3 regions of the Frankia sp. CeCAU1 genome follow, and region 1 is predicted to be linked to each of the others. Evidence: riboswitches for the same ligand, from Rfam matches in the RefSeq annotation. Region 1 holds a riboswitch; each other region holds the start of a gene.

Region 1 (5,829 bases):
CGCATCGGTCATGTCGGCGAGGCAGTCCCGGTAGCCGCGCGGCCGCATCATTCGCAGGCACGCCATCCACGGCCAGCCCTCCTGCGCTCGGTGTCCGCGCAGGTCGTGCAGCGCCCGCCGGGGCCGGCGGCGCAACAACCGGGGGAGGTAGGCGGGACAGCCGTAGGCGACCTCGTCACCACCGAACCCGGTGAGGTGCACCCGCGGCCCGTACAGCGCGACCCGGTCAAGACCCGCGCGCAGCTTCGCCCGGTCGCCGATGCCGACGAACGGCCGGTCGAGCGGTTCGTCGGCGTCGGCGATGCCGTCGTAAACGAGGGGAAGCCCGGCGGCGGGCAGGATCTCGCGCGTGACGCCAGGGAGCGTGGCCGCGGCCCACGTGGCCCGCGCGGCGTCGTCGTCACCGGGATCGCGGGCAATCCCGGTGAGCGCGACCACGTCGGCGGGGCCGCGCGCGGCCAGGCAGCACACCGAGGTGGAGTTCAGTCCGCCCGACAGATCACAGCTCACCGTCCCGCCGCCGGCGACCCGCGCCGCCACGGCCTCGGCGAGAGCCGCCCGCAGGGTCGGCGCCCCCTCCGTGCGGGACCGCACCGGTGCCGGTCGACGCCACCACCGCAGGACGGTGGCCTTCTCGTCAGGGCCGACGAGAAGGTAGTGATCCGGGGGCAGCGCGTCGATCGACTCCCAGAGCACCAGGTCATCGAGCGGATGGGGCGGTGACGGGTCGAGCAGCGACAAAGCCAGCGCCGTCCGGTTCAGCGGGGCGCCCGTGAGCCGGGCGAGCACGTCGGCGCGGTCGGCGGCGACCAGGTGGCTGCCCAACCGGGCGGTGAAGACCCGCCGGGTTCCCGTCGGGCTGCCCTGGATGCGACGGTGGCTGTCGATCTCGGCGATCACGTGGTAGTCGCCGGCCACGACCCGCGCGAGGTCGAGAGCGTGCACGTCACGGGCCGAGAGAAGCAGCCGCAGGAGCTGTCGCGCGTTGGTCGCGGCACACCCGATCAGGGCCAGCCGCGAGCGCCCGGCGACGGCACTGACCATGGCATCGTCCGGCCAGTCGCCGACGATCCACGGCCGCCCGGAGGCATAGCGCAGCATGCGACGAGCCCCCGGCGGACGCACGACGGGATCACGGTCGGCCAGCACCAGAAACCAGCAGGACGGAATCGGGACCACCGCCACCCCGGCCGCCGTCACGCAAAACGCCGCCAGGAGTAGTCACGCCCCCAGCCCCAGCGGCCGTTCGTCACTGCGGCGAAGCTGCTGGCATCTTCCAGTCGCGGGGGGAGGTAGATAGCCTTCATCGTCTTCTCCTCAGCGGTTTCCGCGCGCCCTCGCTCGGTGGCGTGCGCCCCGGTGAGGTGCACCCCGGTGGCGATACACGGCGGCGCCGCGCGCGTGGCCCGGGCGCCGGCCGGCTGGTCCAGCCCGTATGGTTGAAATTCCCCCGCCGGGTTCACTGGCGGTTCAGCTGACTTCCGGCCCACGGCTCGGCAGGCACGGCCGTGGCATCAGGTGACCCACGAGTCCGGATTCAGTACATGCTGATGGGCACGCCGCAGTTCGACACCGGGCTCGATCCCGAGTTCGGTCACCAGCCGCCGGTAGACCGTCTGGTACTCGGCCAGTGCCTCGGCCCGCCGGCCGGTGTGTTCCAACGCAAGGATCAGCTGGGCCCAGAGACGTTCCCGGGTCGGATGTTCGACCGTGAGCGCCCGCAGGGTCGGCAGCACCCGGTCGTACTCGCCGAGGGCCAGGCGGGCGTCGATCAGGTCCTCGCACACCGCCCAGCGAGCCTCCTCCAGCCGGAGGACCTCCGCGCCCGCGATCTCCGCCGGGAGCTCGTCGAACGCGTCCCCCCGCCACAGCGCGAGGGCGCCTTCGAAAAACCCGGCAGCGCGTTCCGGCGAGCCGGCGCGCACGGCGGCGCGGCCCTGCTCGGCGGCCGATTCGAACCGCTTAGCGTCGATCTCACCGGACGCGACGACCAGGCGGTACTCCCCCGGCCGGCTCTCGATGCGTCCGGGGCCGTTCCCCCCGGCTCCGGACGTGTCCAGGGGCGGCCGGAGGGTGTGCCGCAGCTCCGAGAGATAAGTCTTGATGTTGCCCCCGGCGGAGCGCGGCGGGGCGTCCTGCCAGAGCGCGAGCCGCATCCCGTCCACACTCACCCACTGGCCGGCGTGCAGCAGCAGGGCCAGCAGCAGTATGCGCTTCTTGCGCTGGTCGATGCGGACCTGCTCGCCCGAGGATCGCCGCACCTCCAGCGGCCCCAGGACCGCGAACAGGAGACCGGCCCCGGTCACGGAGGATGCGTTCGGACTCGCCTCAGGTAGGTAGTCGTCGAGCATCGTGGCTCTCATCGATCGGGCCCCCGTTTCGGTTTTCCCGTGCGGGCCGGCTGGTCCCGTGCGGGCCGGTGCCGTCTCCCGGCCCGGTGCCCCGGGCCGGTGCCCCGGGCCGGGTGGCGTCCCCGGGCCGGGTGGCGTCCCCGGGCCGGGTGGCGCCGCCCGGCCGGGGGTCCCCCGCCCGGCCCGGTGCTGGCCCGGTGGCTGAATACCCCCACCTCACCCCGGGTAGTCATCCGGTGCGTGCGGATATCGAGCAGCGCCCTTGGGTGGGTCGGGAATACCGGCCGACGGCAGCGGAGCCCGGTCGGCGGGCCTCGATCAGAGTCAGATCCCGAGCTTCGCCCGCGTCTGCGGTCCGACGATCCCGTCAACCACCAGACCATGCTTCAGCTGGAAGTCCTTGACCATGTGGTTGGTCTGATACCCGAACTTCCCATCCACGCTGATCGGGTAGCCAAGGCTGGCGAGCCTCTTCTGGATCTGGTGGACGTCGAGACGGAACCCGAGGCCGACGGCCAGCGACGGGTAGCGGGCCGCGGGTGCCACCACGGCCGCACGCGCCGGGGCAGCCAGCGAGGAGTAGGAGATGTTCGTTAACCGCACGCCGCGCGAGACGGCGGCCGCCGCCGCCTGTCCCCGGGCCAGGTAGCGGTAGTGCAGGCCGTTGGTGTAGGCGCTCCAGGCGGTGATGCCCTGGCCTTCACAGACCTTCTTCGCCGCCCAGGCGTTGACGGCCGGGTCGTAGAGGTTGCGGTTACCCACCCAGCCGGCGTGGGCCCGCATGTTGATCTGCCACAGGCCGCGCGAGTCCTCGCCATAGGTGGCGTGGGCGTAGGGGTTGCCGCCGGACTCCGCAAGAGCCACCGCGACCCAGGTGGCCAGCGGAACGCCGCGGCAGTCGGGCAGTCCCGCGTTCGCGGCCGCGCTGGCGATCGTCACATCGGGGACCGTGGTGGCGGCCCGGGCCGGGCTCGCGGTGGCGAAAATGCCGGCGCCGGCGCCGATCACACCGACGGCGGCGACAACGGCGCCCCGGGTCCGGGTGGAACGTTTCCGATGCTTTCCCTTGGCCATTTCTTTGACATCTCATTTCGGTGTCGTCGAACACAGACGGGTGATCGAGGGGAGGGATGCCGCTCGAAGGAGGGCGAGCGGAGACGACCGCGCTGGAGAAGGGCAACACCCAGTGCCGGTCTCCCGGTACGCCGAGAGGACGTCCTGGGACGACCGGGGACGACCGATCGACGCGCCCTGGGGATTCCGGGCTCGATGGGCTGAACAGCACGGCAGGCGGCCGTGGTCATTCCGTTCCAGGCCTGACGGGCCCGGTGGACGGCAGGGGTCAGCCGACCACAGACGACGAGGCCGGGTGGCTTTCAGCCGAGCTGGTGGTATGGCGCGTCAGCGCGATCGGCCGGTACGGGCACCGACCGGATGGCACGTTCTCGCGAAGACGTCAGGGCGAGAACGGCGCCCCGTATGGCGGGGACGCACCGCGGGTCGCGCCGAACGGCGTCACGGTCCAGAAGACCGGAGCCGAGCGTTCCTGAAACACAGGCAACGTCGAGTCCTTCCCGTACGCCTGCGAGGTTAGCTGTCGGGTTCGGGCCGGGAAGCCCGGCCGTTTCCGCGGCGTGCGCGTAACGGCTTAACCCCAAGGGCGGCACGCAACGAGCCACCCGGAGGAACGTGGTTCCCCCGCTTCTGCCCAAGATCTCTCGGAGGGAGCTGCGGACCGTGGACAGAACTCGGCGTCGGCCCGGAGCTGTTGATACCCCGCAACCGTAGCGAACTACAGACCGTAGTGACAAGTACGAGTTGTGCCGAATCTGGGCGCATGTTGGTCACGATGCGTGCATAACACTGCGATGCCGCAACTCTCGGACATCAATAGCAGCTACCGGTAGCGACGCAGATCACCCGTCACGACCGGATCTTGGCGATATGACCGGTCCGTCGAGACGGGGACCGGTGGCCACGAGGTCCGGTAGTCACCGGGACCGCCCGGCCGTCCGGCAGCCCCCGGCAAGCCCGGCAAGCCCGGCAAGCGGAAGCCTGGCCCGGGGGTCGGGTGGCGTGCGGACGGGTACGCAAACGCGAACGGCGCCGGCTTCGAGCCTGCGGCTCGAAGCCGGCGCCGTTGGAAAACGGACGATGCGGTACGGGACGGACGACTGACCCGCGGATTCGCGTGATTCGCGCCGGCACCCGCCGAGGAAACACCTGCTGAGCGGTTGGGCCTCCCGCGAAGGCACACCCCCATCGGACCGGCACGCGGGCGCGCCCGGCACCGGGCGAGATCAGTCGACCGAACGGTCCCGCTGCCGTTGCCGTGGGGTCAGCCGCGGGACACGGAGGTTCTCGAGGAACAGCAGGATGTGCGCGCCGACCGCACGCCGGCCGGGGCCGGCGAGCACGCCATGCCCCCCGGGCAGCGACGCCAGCCGGGCCCGGCGCGCGGTCCGCGTCATCATGCGCGCCAGCGCAAGCGGGCTGACCTCGTCGCGCTCGGCATGGAGCAACAGGATCGGCAGGTCGGGAAGCGACCGTGGGATCGGTTGTCCCGGATCCTCGCCCGCGATCTTCCGGTACACCAGCGGCAGGTCGAGCAACACGAGGGCATCCGGCCGGACCGCTGGCGAACCGGCGCCGACCAACGCCCGCAGGGCCCCGCTGTCCGAACCCAGCAGGACGAACGGACCATCGGGGGCACGCGCCTCACCAAGGGCGAGGACGGTGTCTCTCCCGTGGTCGAGAAACGTCACCTGATAGCCGTCGAGCGCGAGCCGGAAAGCTAGGCCCTCGAAATGTTCGGCGGATTCTCCACGACCGGGGAGAAGGACCACACTGGCTCTTCTCGAGTGGGTGGGATCACCACTGGGCCAGTAACGGGTTCCCGGCCCCCCCACATATCCACGGGGGCGCGGACGAAAGTATGATGACGAAGCCAGGGACGACACAACATGCTCCGATCGGAAACCGTCCAGAGATGTACCCGGTACTGACCGGACATCGATACCGAGGCAGCTGGCGTCCACGCAGGCGATGACGATCTACAGACAGCCCTATCGAGCGACCGTGAATCAGGAGAACGCCAGAGGGAACACCGAGAGCGAGGGAAAGCCGAGGAGGCTAGTAAAGCACGTGAAGCGGCCGGGCCGGACAACCGGACGAGGCCACTCTCAGGAAGTCAATGTGGCCACGGAAGACCAGGGGGGTCATCCGATCCACCGAGGAGAACATGACCATATTTTGCCTATCCGACGGCTACCTGTCAACATGGTCAAAATTGTTACTCAGGTGTTTCACCCCATGTCCGTCCGAGGATACGTAACCGTAGCCACCGGTCGTGACCGGTGGCCGCGCATCATGTGCCGCGCGCCGCCGCACAGCCGGACGCCGGGGCGGAGTCGGGTGACCGCCGGCTGCGCCCCGGCGCCGTCGGGCCGGACGCGGCTCAGGCGGCGGCGCCCACCAT
Region 2 (5,829 bases), on a different contig from region 1:
CGGGTGGCCCAGGGGCGCGAGCCGCTCTTCCAGTCGCACATGTGGGACGGCTCGGCGGTCCCCCTCGAGGAGAACCTCAAGATCGCCGAAGAACTACTCGCGGACGCCGCCGCCGCGAAGATTGTTCTCGAGGTCGAGATCGGGGTCGTCGGCGGCGAGGAGGACGGCGTCGTCGGCGCGATCGACGAGAAGCTCTACACGACGCCGGAGGACATGTGGCGGACGGCCGAGGTGCTCGGCACCGGCGCGAAGGGGCGCTACCTGCTCGCCGCCACCTTCGGCAACGTGCACGGTGTGTACAAGCCCGGAAACGTCAAGCTACGCCCGACGATTCTGCACGAAGGACAGGAGTACGTCGCCAGGAAGCTCGGGCTGCCAGCCGGCGCGAAGCCGTTCAACCTCGTCTTTCACGGCGGTAGCGGGTCGGCTCTCACCGAAATCCGCGAGACCCTCGACTACGGGGTGGTCAAGATGAACGTGGACACGGACACCCAGTACGCATTCACCCGCCCCATCGTGGACCACGTGTTCAAAAACTATGACGGCGTTCTCAAGGTGGACGGTGAGGTCGGCGTGAAGAAGGCGTACGACCCGCGTACCTACGGAAAGCTCGCGGAGAGCAGCATGGCGGCCCGCGTCGCCCAGGCGTGTGAGGACCTCCGTTCCGCCGGCACCAGCCTCGGGCGGGCATAGTCCGGCCCAGGAGCGCACGCCGGCTGGCGGGATCGGTTCGTCGGATACCGGCCGGCCTGTCCGCCGGCCGGCGGACAGGCGGACAGATAGCCGCCGGCCGCGAAACCAGGCAACCGAGCAACCGCCGCCGCTCGTCCGAGGACATTCTCCGGGCCCCTCGGTCCGACCCTCTCCATCATTTCCGGCGGACGGAACGACCGGCACGCGGCGGACATCCGACCCGCCCCGGTCCGATGCACGACCCGCCGATTTCCCGTACTATGCCGGCCCGCACGGTCCCCCGGTCGCTCCGACGGCTGGGGGACCACTGTTTAGCGGGCGCGGCACCCCGCTCCTCGCGTAACGCCGCCCCCGCCGGCAACCAGCAGGTTTCGGCCAAATGAGCGGACACGCACCGGACCTTCGGTAACCGTTCACCTACCGCCCCGCCCCCACGGAACCCCTTCGCCCACTGCGGTGGCCCGACAGGCGCTTTTTACAGTAGGTGTCCGATTGAATCCGCCGTGTGCAAAAATCACAACGCTGTAAGTTACCGCCCGATTTCCGTTGTTTTTCTCACAAAAACAGGCTTCAATGGACGAAGTGTAGTATCAGGACGATCACTCGCGTCGATCTCGTAGCAGGGCCGTCACGCCTTTGTCGACATGTCACACATCTGGCCTGATGTGGGACTCTCCGCTCATCGTCGACCATCGGCAAACAGGGTGACCGGCCGAGCACAAATGCCTCCGCACGCCGTACCGCCAGGTTGATGAGCGGGCGCGCACGCGCGATACCAGGCCGCCAGTTCCTACTCAAGCAGGCGCGCCGAGTGTGCTCTTTTTCACGCACCCTATTCAATGCTTGGCGACTCGCCGGGCGGCGTGGTTATGGTTTTCGCCGTGCCCGGCAACAACGTCGGGCATTCGTCGGGCGGCACGCCGAATCCTGCCCCTGGCCGACGATTTCTCGAACCGGGCGGCAGGAACGGGGGACCCATCTCCGAGTATCGAAAGGATTCGATGCTCTCGGGGTGAAGCCATGTGCGACGACCACACGGAAAGGTATTTCCGGTGCGGCTTCCGTCTCCAGGGATCCCTGGCACGGCCGGGCAGTTCCCAGCCCGAATCCGACAGCTCACCTCGCAGGCGTGGGGAAGGACCACAAGACATGTCCGACGCACGTATCAGTGGCCGACAATGCCGCGCCGGTACCCGCAGCCGGGCCCGGGCCCTCGTGGTCGCGCCAGTACTCGCGGCGGCGGTGGGCGGCACCTTCGCGCTCAGCCAGCCGGCCGATGCGGCCACCACCTGGACGGGCCTGCGGCAGTGCGAGTCCGGCGGTGACTACACGACCAACACCGGCAACGCGTACTACGGCGCTTACCAGTTCTCCGCCAGCACTTGGCACAGCCTCGGCTACGGCGGTCTGCCGCACCAGGCTCCCCCGGCCGTCCAGGACGAGGCCGCACTCAAGCTCGCCCGGCGGTCCGGCTTCGGCCAGTGGCCGGCCTGTGGCCGCGGGATGGGCGCCGACCAGCTCGCGGGCGGCTCGTCGAGCTCCTCGGGCCAGGCCTCGCGCACGACGGAACGCCGCGAGCTGACGGTCAGTCCCATCTCCATGAGCACTCCTGTATTCACCCGTAACCTGACGACCGCACTGGCCAGGCAGGTACGTGACGACGTGCGGGCCTGGCAGGCCCGCGTCAACCATCTGGGCTATCCGCTCACGATCGACGGCCGCTACGGACCACGCTCCGCCGCAGTCGCCCGCGCCCTGCAGGCCGCCAAGGGACTCGCCGTCGACGGCATCGTCGGCCCGGCGACCTGGCGGGCCACCTTCCGCTGATCCGCTGATCCTCTCCATCAGCTCCATCAACTCCATCAGCTGATCCATTCGCTCCGCTCCCGTGGCGGAGGGACGACCGCCGCGGGAACCGGACATCCCACCCCGGCGACACCGGTCAGGGGATCTCACCTCGACGACGGGCTGGCCCGACAGGCCTCCGGGCGATCTCCGGTTGACGGCCCGTACGGGCCGGCCCGTACAACCCACCACCAGCATCACCCGGACCGCACCCTGACCGGCCTCCGGCAGGGCCGACGAGGAACAGCAGGACCAGCGAGCCACCTGCGGAACCTGTATGGAAGTGGCACGATTCGCGCGATCCTCACTGGTTACTCCGGACCACCCCGGTTTGCGCTCCATGAGCGGTTCTCGCTAGAGTGCCGCTCACTCGCCTCGTCGGCGAGGCCGCCCGGACGGACGCCGAGTCCTGCCCCCGTACGAGCGGCCGGAACGAACATCGACCGCAGCGGGCAGGAGTGGGGGACCCACATTTCGGGCGCCGCAAGCGGCGTCCTTGGGGTAAAGCCGGTGCGTCCCGGCCCATGGTGGAGAGCGGTTCCCACCCGGGGTCGGATCCTCCGGCCGGGCCATCCCAGCCCGCACCCGACAGCTCACCCCGCAGGCGACGGGATTGGACTGACATGCCCTCTGGGCGTCGTGGCGGCAGACATCGAGCACCGCAGGCCCCATCGCCCGCCGGTCGCATCCTGCGCACCACCGGCGCGGTCACGGCCATCGTCGGCAGCGGCCTCGCGGTCACCGCGGCTCCGGCGGGCGCGGCCACCTCCGACGACTTCGCCAAGCTCCGCCAATGCGAGTCCGGCGGCAACTACGCGGTCAACACCGGCAACGGCTTCTCCGGTGCCTACCAGTTCGACGACCAGACCTGGCACGGGCTCGGGTACTCCGGCCGCCCGTACCAGGCATCGCCCGCCACGCAGGACGAGGCGGCCGCGAAGCTCTACAACCAGCGGGGCTGGCAGCCATGGCCGTCCTGCTCGGTCAAGATGGGCCTGACCAACAACGGCCCGGCCAGTGTCCCGGGCGGCTCCGGTGACGTCATCCAGCAGGCCATCACCCCGGTGGAACCCCCCATGACGCTGGACCGGGCCCGCCGGGAGATGGGGGACGGCTCGTTCAGGGGCACGGTCCTCGACGCGTCCCTGAGCGACGACGTTCGCCCGGACGCCTTCGTCTGGCAGGACAGGATGCGTCAGAAGGGCTTCGTACTCACCGTCGACGGCAAGTTCGGACCGCAGTCGCAGGGCATCGCCGCGCTGTACTCGTACCTCACCCGGGTGAGCGACGGTCAACCCGGGGTCGTCGGCCAGAATCTGTGGAACGTCAGCGTCAGGGCCTGACCGACCGGTCACCGTGCGCGCAGGGCAAGCGCGTCCGGGGTGACCTCCATGACGTGTGCGGCCGGTCGTCGGGCAGGATGCACTCATGATGACGCCGTCCACCTCGGGAAAGCCCAACCTGCTCTCCGGTCCGCCGCCGACGCTCCTGCCCTCCGACGCGGCCGCGACCGATGCGCTGGTCGCCGGTGATCCGCCGGATGCCGTCGCCGCCCGGCTGCCCGCGTTCAGCGTGCCTTGGGCCGCGCTCGCCGAGCTCGCGCTCACCGGCGGACGACCCGTCGAGGCCTATGCCTACGCCCGCACGGGCTATCACCGCGGCCTCGACGCCCTGCGCCGCTCGGGCTGGAAGGGCAACGGGCCGATCCCCTGGTCACACGAACCCAACCGCGGGTTCCTGCGTTCGCTCGCCGCTCTCGGTCGGGCGGCCGCGGCCATCGGGGAGGCCGAGGAGGCCACCCGCTGCCGGATGTTCCTGGCCGACAGCGATCCCGTCGCTGCCAGTGAGCTCGGCTTCACCTGACAGTGAGTTCATCAGGCCGTGTCGGTGGTGGAGACCAGCGAGGATGCCGCAGCCGGCCCCACGACCCCGCCATCCCTAGTAACCTCGCCCGGTGCCTGCTCTTGTCCTCATCGGCGCCCAGTGGGGCGACGAGGGAAAAGGAAAGGCGACCGACCTCCTGGGCGGCGCCGTCGATTACGTCGTCCGCTACCAGGGTGGCAACAACGCCGGCCACACCGTGGTCATCGGGGCGGAGAGTTACGCGCTCCACCTGATTCCCAGTGGCATGCTGCGGGCCGACTGCGTTCCCGTGATCGGCAACGGGGTCGTCATCGACCCGGGCGTGCTGCTGGCCGAGATGGACGGGCTCATCGCCCGCGGCATCGACGTCTCCCGGCTCCTGATCAGCGCGAACGCCCATCTGATCATGCCCCATCACCGGGCGCTGGACCGGGTTATCGAGCGCTACCTGGGCAAGGCGCGGATCGGTACCACCGGTCGCGGCATCGGTCCCACCTACGGCGACAAGGTTGCCCGTACGGGCATCAGAGTGCAGGATCTCCTCGACCCGGGCATCTTCCACAAGAAGCTCGAACTGGTGCTACGGGAGAAGAACCAGATCCTGGCCAAGGTCTACAACCGGCGCCGGATCGAGCTCGACGAGGTGGTCGAGGAGTACGCCGACTACGCGAAACGCCTGCAACCCCACATCGCCGACACCGGTCTGATCCTCGACCGGGCGCTGCGCGCGGGCAAGGTCGTGCTGCTCGAAGGCTCCCAGGGCACCCTCCTCGACGTCGACCACGGCACCTACCCGTTCGTCACCTCATCGAACCCGACCGCCGGCTACGCGGCCACCGGCGCCGGCATCGGCCCGACGAGGATCAGTCGGGTGATCGGCATCATCAAGGCCTACACGACCCGGGTCGGCGCCGGCCCCTTCCCCACCGAACTGGACGACAAGGTCGGAGAGGAGCTGCGCCGCATCGGCGGGGAGTTCGGCGTGACGACCGGCCGGGCGCGGCGCACCGGCTGGTTCGACGCCGTAATCGCCCGCTACGCGGTGCGGGTCAACGGCCTGACCGACCTTTTCCTCACCAAACTGGACGTCCTGTCGGGCTTCGACCGGGTGCCCATCTGCGTCGGCTACGACATCGGCGGCGAACGGGTTGACGAGATGCCCATGACCCAGACCGAGTTCCACCACGCCAAGCCGATCTACACCGACCTGCCCGGCTGGCACGAGGACATCTCCGACGTCCGGTCGTTCGCCGACCTGCCCGGCGCCGCGAAGGACTACATCAGGGCGTTGGAGGAGTTCTCCGGCGCCCCGGTGTCGGCGGTCGGCGTCGGTCCCGGGCGGGACCAGACGCTCGTCATCAATGACCTGGTCTGAAACGACTGGTCCGGAACGGACCTGATCTGATCCCGCCCGGCGCGGGCCGAGAT
Region 3 (5,829 bases), on a different contig from region 1:
GGGTGCGCCTCCTGTCACCCTGGCCGGCGGCGACAACACGCCACCAGCAGCCGTCGCTGTCCGCAAGGAGTCAGACACGACATCCGCATTACCACGAAAACCTGGAAAGATCAGGGAAACCGCCGAGCCCGCACTGTCGGATACCCGACAGTCGAGCATTCAGCCGGACATCTGTGCCCGTTTGACATGGCGTCGTTATCCTGATGTGTCGACTGACGGAGGACTGATCGCCCGATTTCACTCCGGCCTTCACCGACCGTACCGACATGGAAGGCCGTTTCGATGTCGTACGAATCTGGACCTTACCGGGTATCGCCCAGGCTGTTGGCCCGGGAGGACTTCCGGGCGGCGTGCGCGACGCGGGACTTCCGCACGGTGTTCCGGCTGATGAAGAAGTACGACGGTGCCAGCCAGAATCGCATCGCATCTCCGGTGGAAGGGCTCAGCCAAAGCAGGGTCAGCCGGATCATGCAGGGCGAGGACCACATCGCCCGGCTCTCCCTGATCGAACGCATCACCGACGCGCTGCGCATCCCGGGCAGTTATTTCCACCTGGCCGCACGGCCGTGGGAGGCGGCACGGGACGTGCGCGAGCCGCCCGGGCTGCCGACGGTTCCGGCCGGATCCGGCCCGACACCGGTAGCCCACGTCGCGACCCCCTCCGTCGACCCGGCCCCGGCCCCCGGTCCCGTCGTCGCCGAGGGCCCGGGCCGGCTCCCCCCCGGACCGGGAGGCCTGGTCGTCGAGGAGGACCGGGCCGAACTCCGCTACGACGACAGCATGTACGTCGCCCACCAGCGAAGACGTCTTCTCAACGCCGGCAGCGAACCGGTAACCCGGTATCTGATGCGGATATCGGTCGACCGGTTCCCGGGAGATCCGGAACGCTCCGCGCGGTTGTACCGATCCGATCCGCTGCGCTGGGAGGACCTCCAGCTCAGCGCGCACTGTGGCGGCGAGCAGATGGCCTGGCAGGTCAAGACCGACTGGGACGCGCTCAAGGAGGTCTGGCTGCTCTTCGAGAACAGCCGAGGACGATTTCCGCTCTATCCCGGCGAATCGGCATGGATCAACTACAGCTACCAGGTGAGCAGGGAGAAGTGGGGGCCGTGGTTCCAGCGTGCCGTGCGGGTACCGACGAGTTTCCTCTCGGTCCGGCTGGACTTTCCGGCCGAGCTGGATCCCGTGGTCTGGGGCATGGAGACGTCGATGACCGCCGATGCCTTCCCGTTGCGGACCGCAATCGCCCGCACCGACTCCGGCGACCGACGGATCTTCACCTGGTCGACCACCGAGCCGCCGCTGCACGCCCGCTACCGACTGGAATGGAACTTCCGGGCCACCGTGCCGGAACGTGATCCGGCCACGGAGACCGGAACACGTCCCAGCGATCAGATGGCGGCCGTCGGCATCGTGCAGGAGGGTGAGGCGATCCTGCGGCAGCCGGCCCGCCCTTTCGCCCTGCCCAACGAGGCCGAAGACGCGCGCCGGGTCGTCGCCGAACTGTCCTCCGCCCTCGAACGGGTGTCCGTTCTGCACACCTTCGGCAAGGGCCTGGGCATCGCCGCGCCGCAGGTCGGCATCAACCGCGCCGCGGCGATCGTGCGTACCGCGGGCGGCGACACGCTCACGCTGCTCAACCCCAGCGTCATCGAGACCTCCCGGGAGACCGACGAGCAGTACGAGGGCTGCCTGAGCTTCTTCGACGTCCGTGGCCTCGTCCCCCGGCCGCTGGAGCTGCACGTCGAACACACCGATATCGATGGCAACCGGCACATCACCGTCTATCGGCAGGGGCTGGCGCGGCTCGTCGCTCACGAGATCGATCACCTGCACGGTCAGCTCTACACGGATCGGATGCGGGCCGGAACCACACCGATCCCGGTGGAGCAGTACCGGGGTACCGGCTCGGCCTGGTCCTACAACCGCTGACCAGCCCGAACGCACCCGCCCCGCGGGCGGCGTGGCGGCATGCCGACGTGCCGACGTGCCGACGGCGCAGCGCCGGGACCGGGTGTCCGACACGGACTGGTAGATCCGACATATGACATGGTTCCCTCGTGCCGTATAGTCCGGAAAGCAGGCGATAGGTGCGGGTCCGCCGGAACGTCGACACAGATTTTTTCGGAACCTGGTTGGAGACTGCCGGCAGCGGGTAGTGGAGGCTCGATCGCCACGCGGCGGAACAGATTCTCCACGCATCGCGTATTGTTTACCGCCAGCGTGACGACCCAGCCACGAACTGGGGATTTTCAGCCCACTGAACAACCTCTAGGATCGGGCGCGCACGCGGGCGCGAAACACCATTAAAAAGATCGGGACAAGTAAGTGGGGTGCACTGTGTGCATCCTCACGTACTCTTGTTTTCCCCGGGTCACTCTCAGCTATGTTCGTTGCCGTGCCGTCACCTGATGGCATGCGTCGGGCGGCACGCCGAATCCTGCCCCCGCTCGACGAGAATCAAACCTTTGGCAGGAGCGGGGGAACCAATTCCGGGCGCCGATAGAAGACGTCCTCGGGGTGAAGCCGCGATGCGCGGCCGGGCATTCCCAGCCCGAACCCGACAGCTCACCTCGCAGGCGTGGGGAAGGGCAACTCAATGTCCAACGCTCGTTCGCTCGCTCGTGGCCTCAACCGCATCAGGCTCGGTTCCCGGGCCTTGATCGCCGCCACCACTCTCGCGGCCTCGATCGGCGGTGGCCTCGCGCTGTCCCAACCGGCCAGCGCGTCGACGAACGCCGACCACTTCCTCTCCAAGGTGATCCCGTGTGAGTCCGGGGGGAACCCCCGCGCGGTCAACTCCATCGGCGCCGGCGGGTTGTTCCAGTTTCTGCCCAGCACCTGGCGCGGGGTCGGCGGCAAGGGTCTGCCGCAGCACGCCAGCGTCGCCGAGCAGTGGCAGCGCGCCCGCATCCTGTACGCCCAGCAGGGGACGAGCCCCTGGTACGCCTCGAAGCCGTGCTGGGGTCACAAGATCTGAGCTGCCCGGCTTCCCGCACCAGCCTTCACCGTCCACGCCCGGCCGGTACTGATCGGCGCGCGGCCAGCAGCCCCGTGTCCCGGACGGGACACGGGGCTGCACGCTACGTTTCCCGGTCACGGTTTCCCGGTCACGGCGACGTCGGCCAGCTCAACTTCCGCGGCCCCGCCCGGCGGAGACCCGGCGGACCCACCGATCGGCCGGCTCAGCCGATCCGACGGCGGCGGGCGATCTCGGCCAGCGTGATCCCGGCGGCCACCCCCGCGTTGAGGGACTCCACCGCACCCGCCATGGGGATCCGGACCCTCACGTCGCAGCGCTGCTCGACCAGCCTGGACAACCCGCGTCCCTCGGAACCGATCACCAGGACGAGGGGGTCGGTCGCCATCGTGAGCTCGTCGATGCTCACTTCACCGTCCGCGGCCAGACCGACAACGAACTGGCCGCCCGCCGCGTAGGAGACGAGCGTGCGGGCGAGGTTGGTGGCGCGCGCCACCGGCAGCCGGGCGGCAGCCCCCGCCGAGGTCTTCCAGGCCGCGGCGGTCACGCCGGCGGCCCTACGCTCCGGGACGACGACGCCGTGGGCACCGAAGGCGGCGGCCGAGCGCACCACGGCCCCGAGGTTGCGAGGATCGGTGACCCCGTCCAACGCCACCAGCAGACCCGGAGGAGACGAGCGCGCGCGGGCGAGGAGATCATCCGGATGGGCATACCGGAACGGCGGTACCACGAGGGCGAGACCCTGATGCGGAGCGGTGCCACACATCCGGTCGAGATCCGTGCGGCCGACGTCGGCCACGGCGATCCCGGCACGCCCGGCGAGCCGGCGGGCGTCGGCGAGCCGCTCGTCGAAGTCCAGCCCGCCGGCGATGAAAAGGGTCGACGACGGTACCCCGGCCCGCAGCGCCTCGACCACCGCGTTGCGCCCGACCACCAGCTCGTCGCCCTCGGTCCGCCGTGGGCGCCCGGCCCCCGCGGAACCCCCCACGGCGCTCGGCCCGGTGGTGGCCGCAGCTGCGACGGCGCGGCCACCATCCCCGCGCCGGCCGGCGGCCGCTCGACTCCGCTCGGCTCCGGCCGAGGCGGAACGGGCCGCAGCAGCCGCCGCCGCACGACGCTGGGCGGGATGGCCGGGGCGCAGCTGCGCGGGCGGAGTGGCCCCACGGCCCTCCAGCGCCTTGCGGCCGTGACCGCCGCTGCCCGTGGAGGCCCCCTTGCGGTGGGAACCGGCCTTGGCGGCCCGACCGCCCTGACCGCCGCGGGCGATCCCGCTGTCCCGGCGAGCGGCGCCGGCCATCAGGACCACCGACCATTACACGCCCGGGGAATGACCATGTGACCACGGTATACGGCGGACGACACCGGCGTGTCGGGGCGCGCTCGGCAGGAACTCGGCGGAGGAGCTCTGCCATGGGCATACCTCGACATGGCCGTTTCCGGGGATCCGGCGCCCTATCCTGAGGGCCGGCAGGCCCACGGCCCGACCTGATGTGGTCCGGCCGCTCCTCACCGGCGTCAGGAGGGTCAGGTGCGCATCGTTCTTCCACCCGCCGCCGGGTGGTCGCGGGCCGAAGACCGGTGGTGACCCATGGCGGAGGCGGGGTGCCACCTGATCAACATCGACGATCTCGATGCCAGTCTCACCATGCTCGGCGGAGTGGAGGCCTACGGTACCGCGCTCGTCACGGCGGCCGGGCCGCGCGGCACGCCGCCGCGGGCGTTCGGCGGGTGTGCTCCCCGACCTGGCAGTGTCACCGCCGCGGCGGTGACACTCCTGGAGAATGCCCGGCATAGAACGTTGAGCGCCACCTCCCGGCCCGGCGGCCCAGGCGGCCCAGGCGGACCCGGGGAGACGACGTGACGACGCGAGCGGAGGTGCGGGTCATGAGCGGCGGCCGCGTGACCACGCCGATCGGCAGGCCCGGGGTTCCCCGGGATGCGGGGGCCCTGCCACCATCCACCCCCGGCCTTTACGCTCTTTTAGGGTCGCCCGCCGACGATGGCGGGCGCGTCGGATCAGGTCGCCGGCACGGCGATCTACACCCTCGACGTGCCGTGGGGGAAGCTGGGAGAATACGTCTTCATGAATGTGTGATGACCAGCTCGACGAGTGCGACCACTTCGGCCGATCATCGGGCGCGCGCCGTCGGTGTCCCGAGACGGCCACGGCGAGCATCGACGATCCGGCCGTCAGCGACCCGATCGTCAGCGACCCGATCGTCAGGGGCAGGAGGCACCCAGCACATGGCTCTGCGCACACCGCCCGCATGCGTTCTCCCGGCTGTTTCCGGCCGCGTCCGCTTTCTCCCGGCGGCATGACGGTGGACCTCAACCCGCATGACGACGCCCCCACGGTCGCCTACCAGATCACCGGGAGCGGGCCGTTCGAACTCGACGACGACCTGGGTCGCTGCCCGGTGTGCGCGGCACCGGTGTATACCGACGACCGGTACTGCGAGGTCTGTGGTCACGGGCTGGAGGGTCCGAACCCCGGCCACGGCGACGCCGACCACAGCGAGGTCGACCTCGGCCAGCTCGCCGGCGTGTGCGACCGCGGCGTCCGGCACACCACCAACGAGGACGCCATGGGCCTGGCCGTCGTGTACGGCACGCTGATCGCGGTGGTGTGTGACGGCGTATCGACCACTCCGGGCTCCGGGCAGGCCTCGGCCGCCGCGGCGACCGCCGCCATGGCCGTCCTCGCGGATGCGGTGCGTGCCCACGGCCCGGGGCGCCCCGTCCACCACGGCACCCGCCCGTCGCGCGGCGTCAGCCGGGCCGAGGAGATGCTCGACATCCTCGAACCGTCGTATGCCGACTACAAGAAGCCGCGAACATCGCCCCGCGCG

The links. A riboswitch is a leader RNA that binds a small molecule or an ion and turns the genes downstream of it on or off. The one in region 1 is predicted to bind cyclic di-AMP.
Region 2: it holds a riboswitch for cyclic di-AMP, as region 1 does, so the genes downstream of both, AC08OO_RS18605 (transglycosylase family protein) here and AC08OO_RS13980 (peptidoglycan-binding protein) in region 1, are expected to answer to the same signal.
Region 3: it holds a riboswitch for cyclic di-AMP, as region 1 does, so the genes downstream of both, AC08OO_RS07695 (transglycosylase family protein) here and AC08OO_RS13980 (peptidoglycan-binding protein) in region 1, are expected to answer to the same signal.

The regions. Positions count from the first base shown of each region.
Region 1 covers NZ_CDWWXA010000072.1:16,671-22,499, reverse strand. Annotated here, with positions in the region: gene AC08OO_RS13995 (asparagine synthase-related protein) at 1-1,185, opposite strand, end outside; gene AC08OO_RS13990 (lasso RiPP family leader peptide-containing protein) at 1,197-1,307, opposite strand; gene AC08OO_RS13985 (AfsR/SARP family transcriptional regulator) at 1,515-2,351, opposite strand; gene AC08OO_RS13980 (peptidoglycan-binding protein) at 2,676-3,425, opposite strand; cyclic di-AMP (ydaO/yuaA leader) riboswitch at 3,917-4,085, opposite strand; gene AC08OO_RS13975 (alpha/beta hydrolase) at 4,652-5,197, opposite strand; gene AC08OO_RS13970 (four-helix bundle copper-binding protein) at 5,809-5,829, opposite strand, start outside.
Region 2 covers NZ_CDWWXA010000126.1:1,202-7,030, forward strand. Annotated here, with positions in the region: gene fbaA (class II fructose-bisphosphate aldolase) at 1-693, shown strand, start outside; cyclic di-AMP (ydaO/yuaA leader) riboswitch at 1,612-1,824, shown strand; gene AC08OO_RS18605 (transglycosylase family protein) at 1,843-2,520, shown strand; gene AC08OO_RS18610 (transglycosylase family protein) at 3,162-3,881, shown strand; gene AC08OO_RS18615 (DUF3151 domain-containing protein) at 3,967-4,401, shown strand; gene AC08OO_RS18620 (adenylosuccinate synthase) at 4,493-5,776, shown strand.
Region 3 covers NZ_CDWWXA010000028.1:25,864-31,692, reverse strand. Annotated here, with positions in the region: gene AC08OO_RS07700 (peptide deformylase) at 283-1,932, shown strand; cyclic di-AMP (ydaO/yuaA leader) riboswitch at 2,422-2,597, shown strand; gene AC08OO_RS07695 (transglycosylase family protein) at 2,600-2,980, shown strand; gene rlmB (23S rRNA (guanosine(2251)-2'-O)-methyltransferase RlmB) at 3,186-4,277, opposite strand; gene AC08OO_RS07685 (hypothetical protein) at 4,569-4,841, shown strand; gene AC08OO_RS07680 (PP2C family protein-serine/threonine phosphatase) at 5,068-5,829, shown strand, end outside.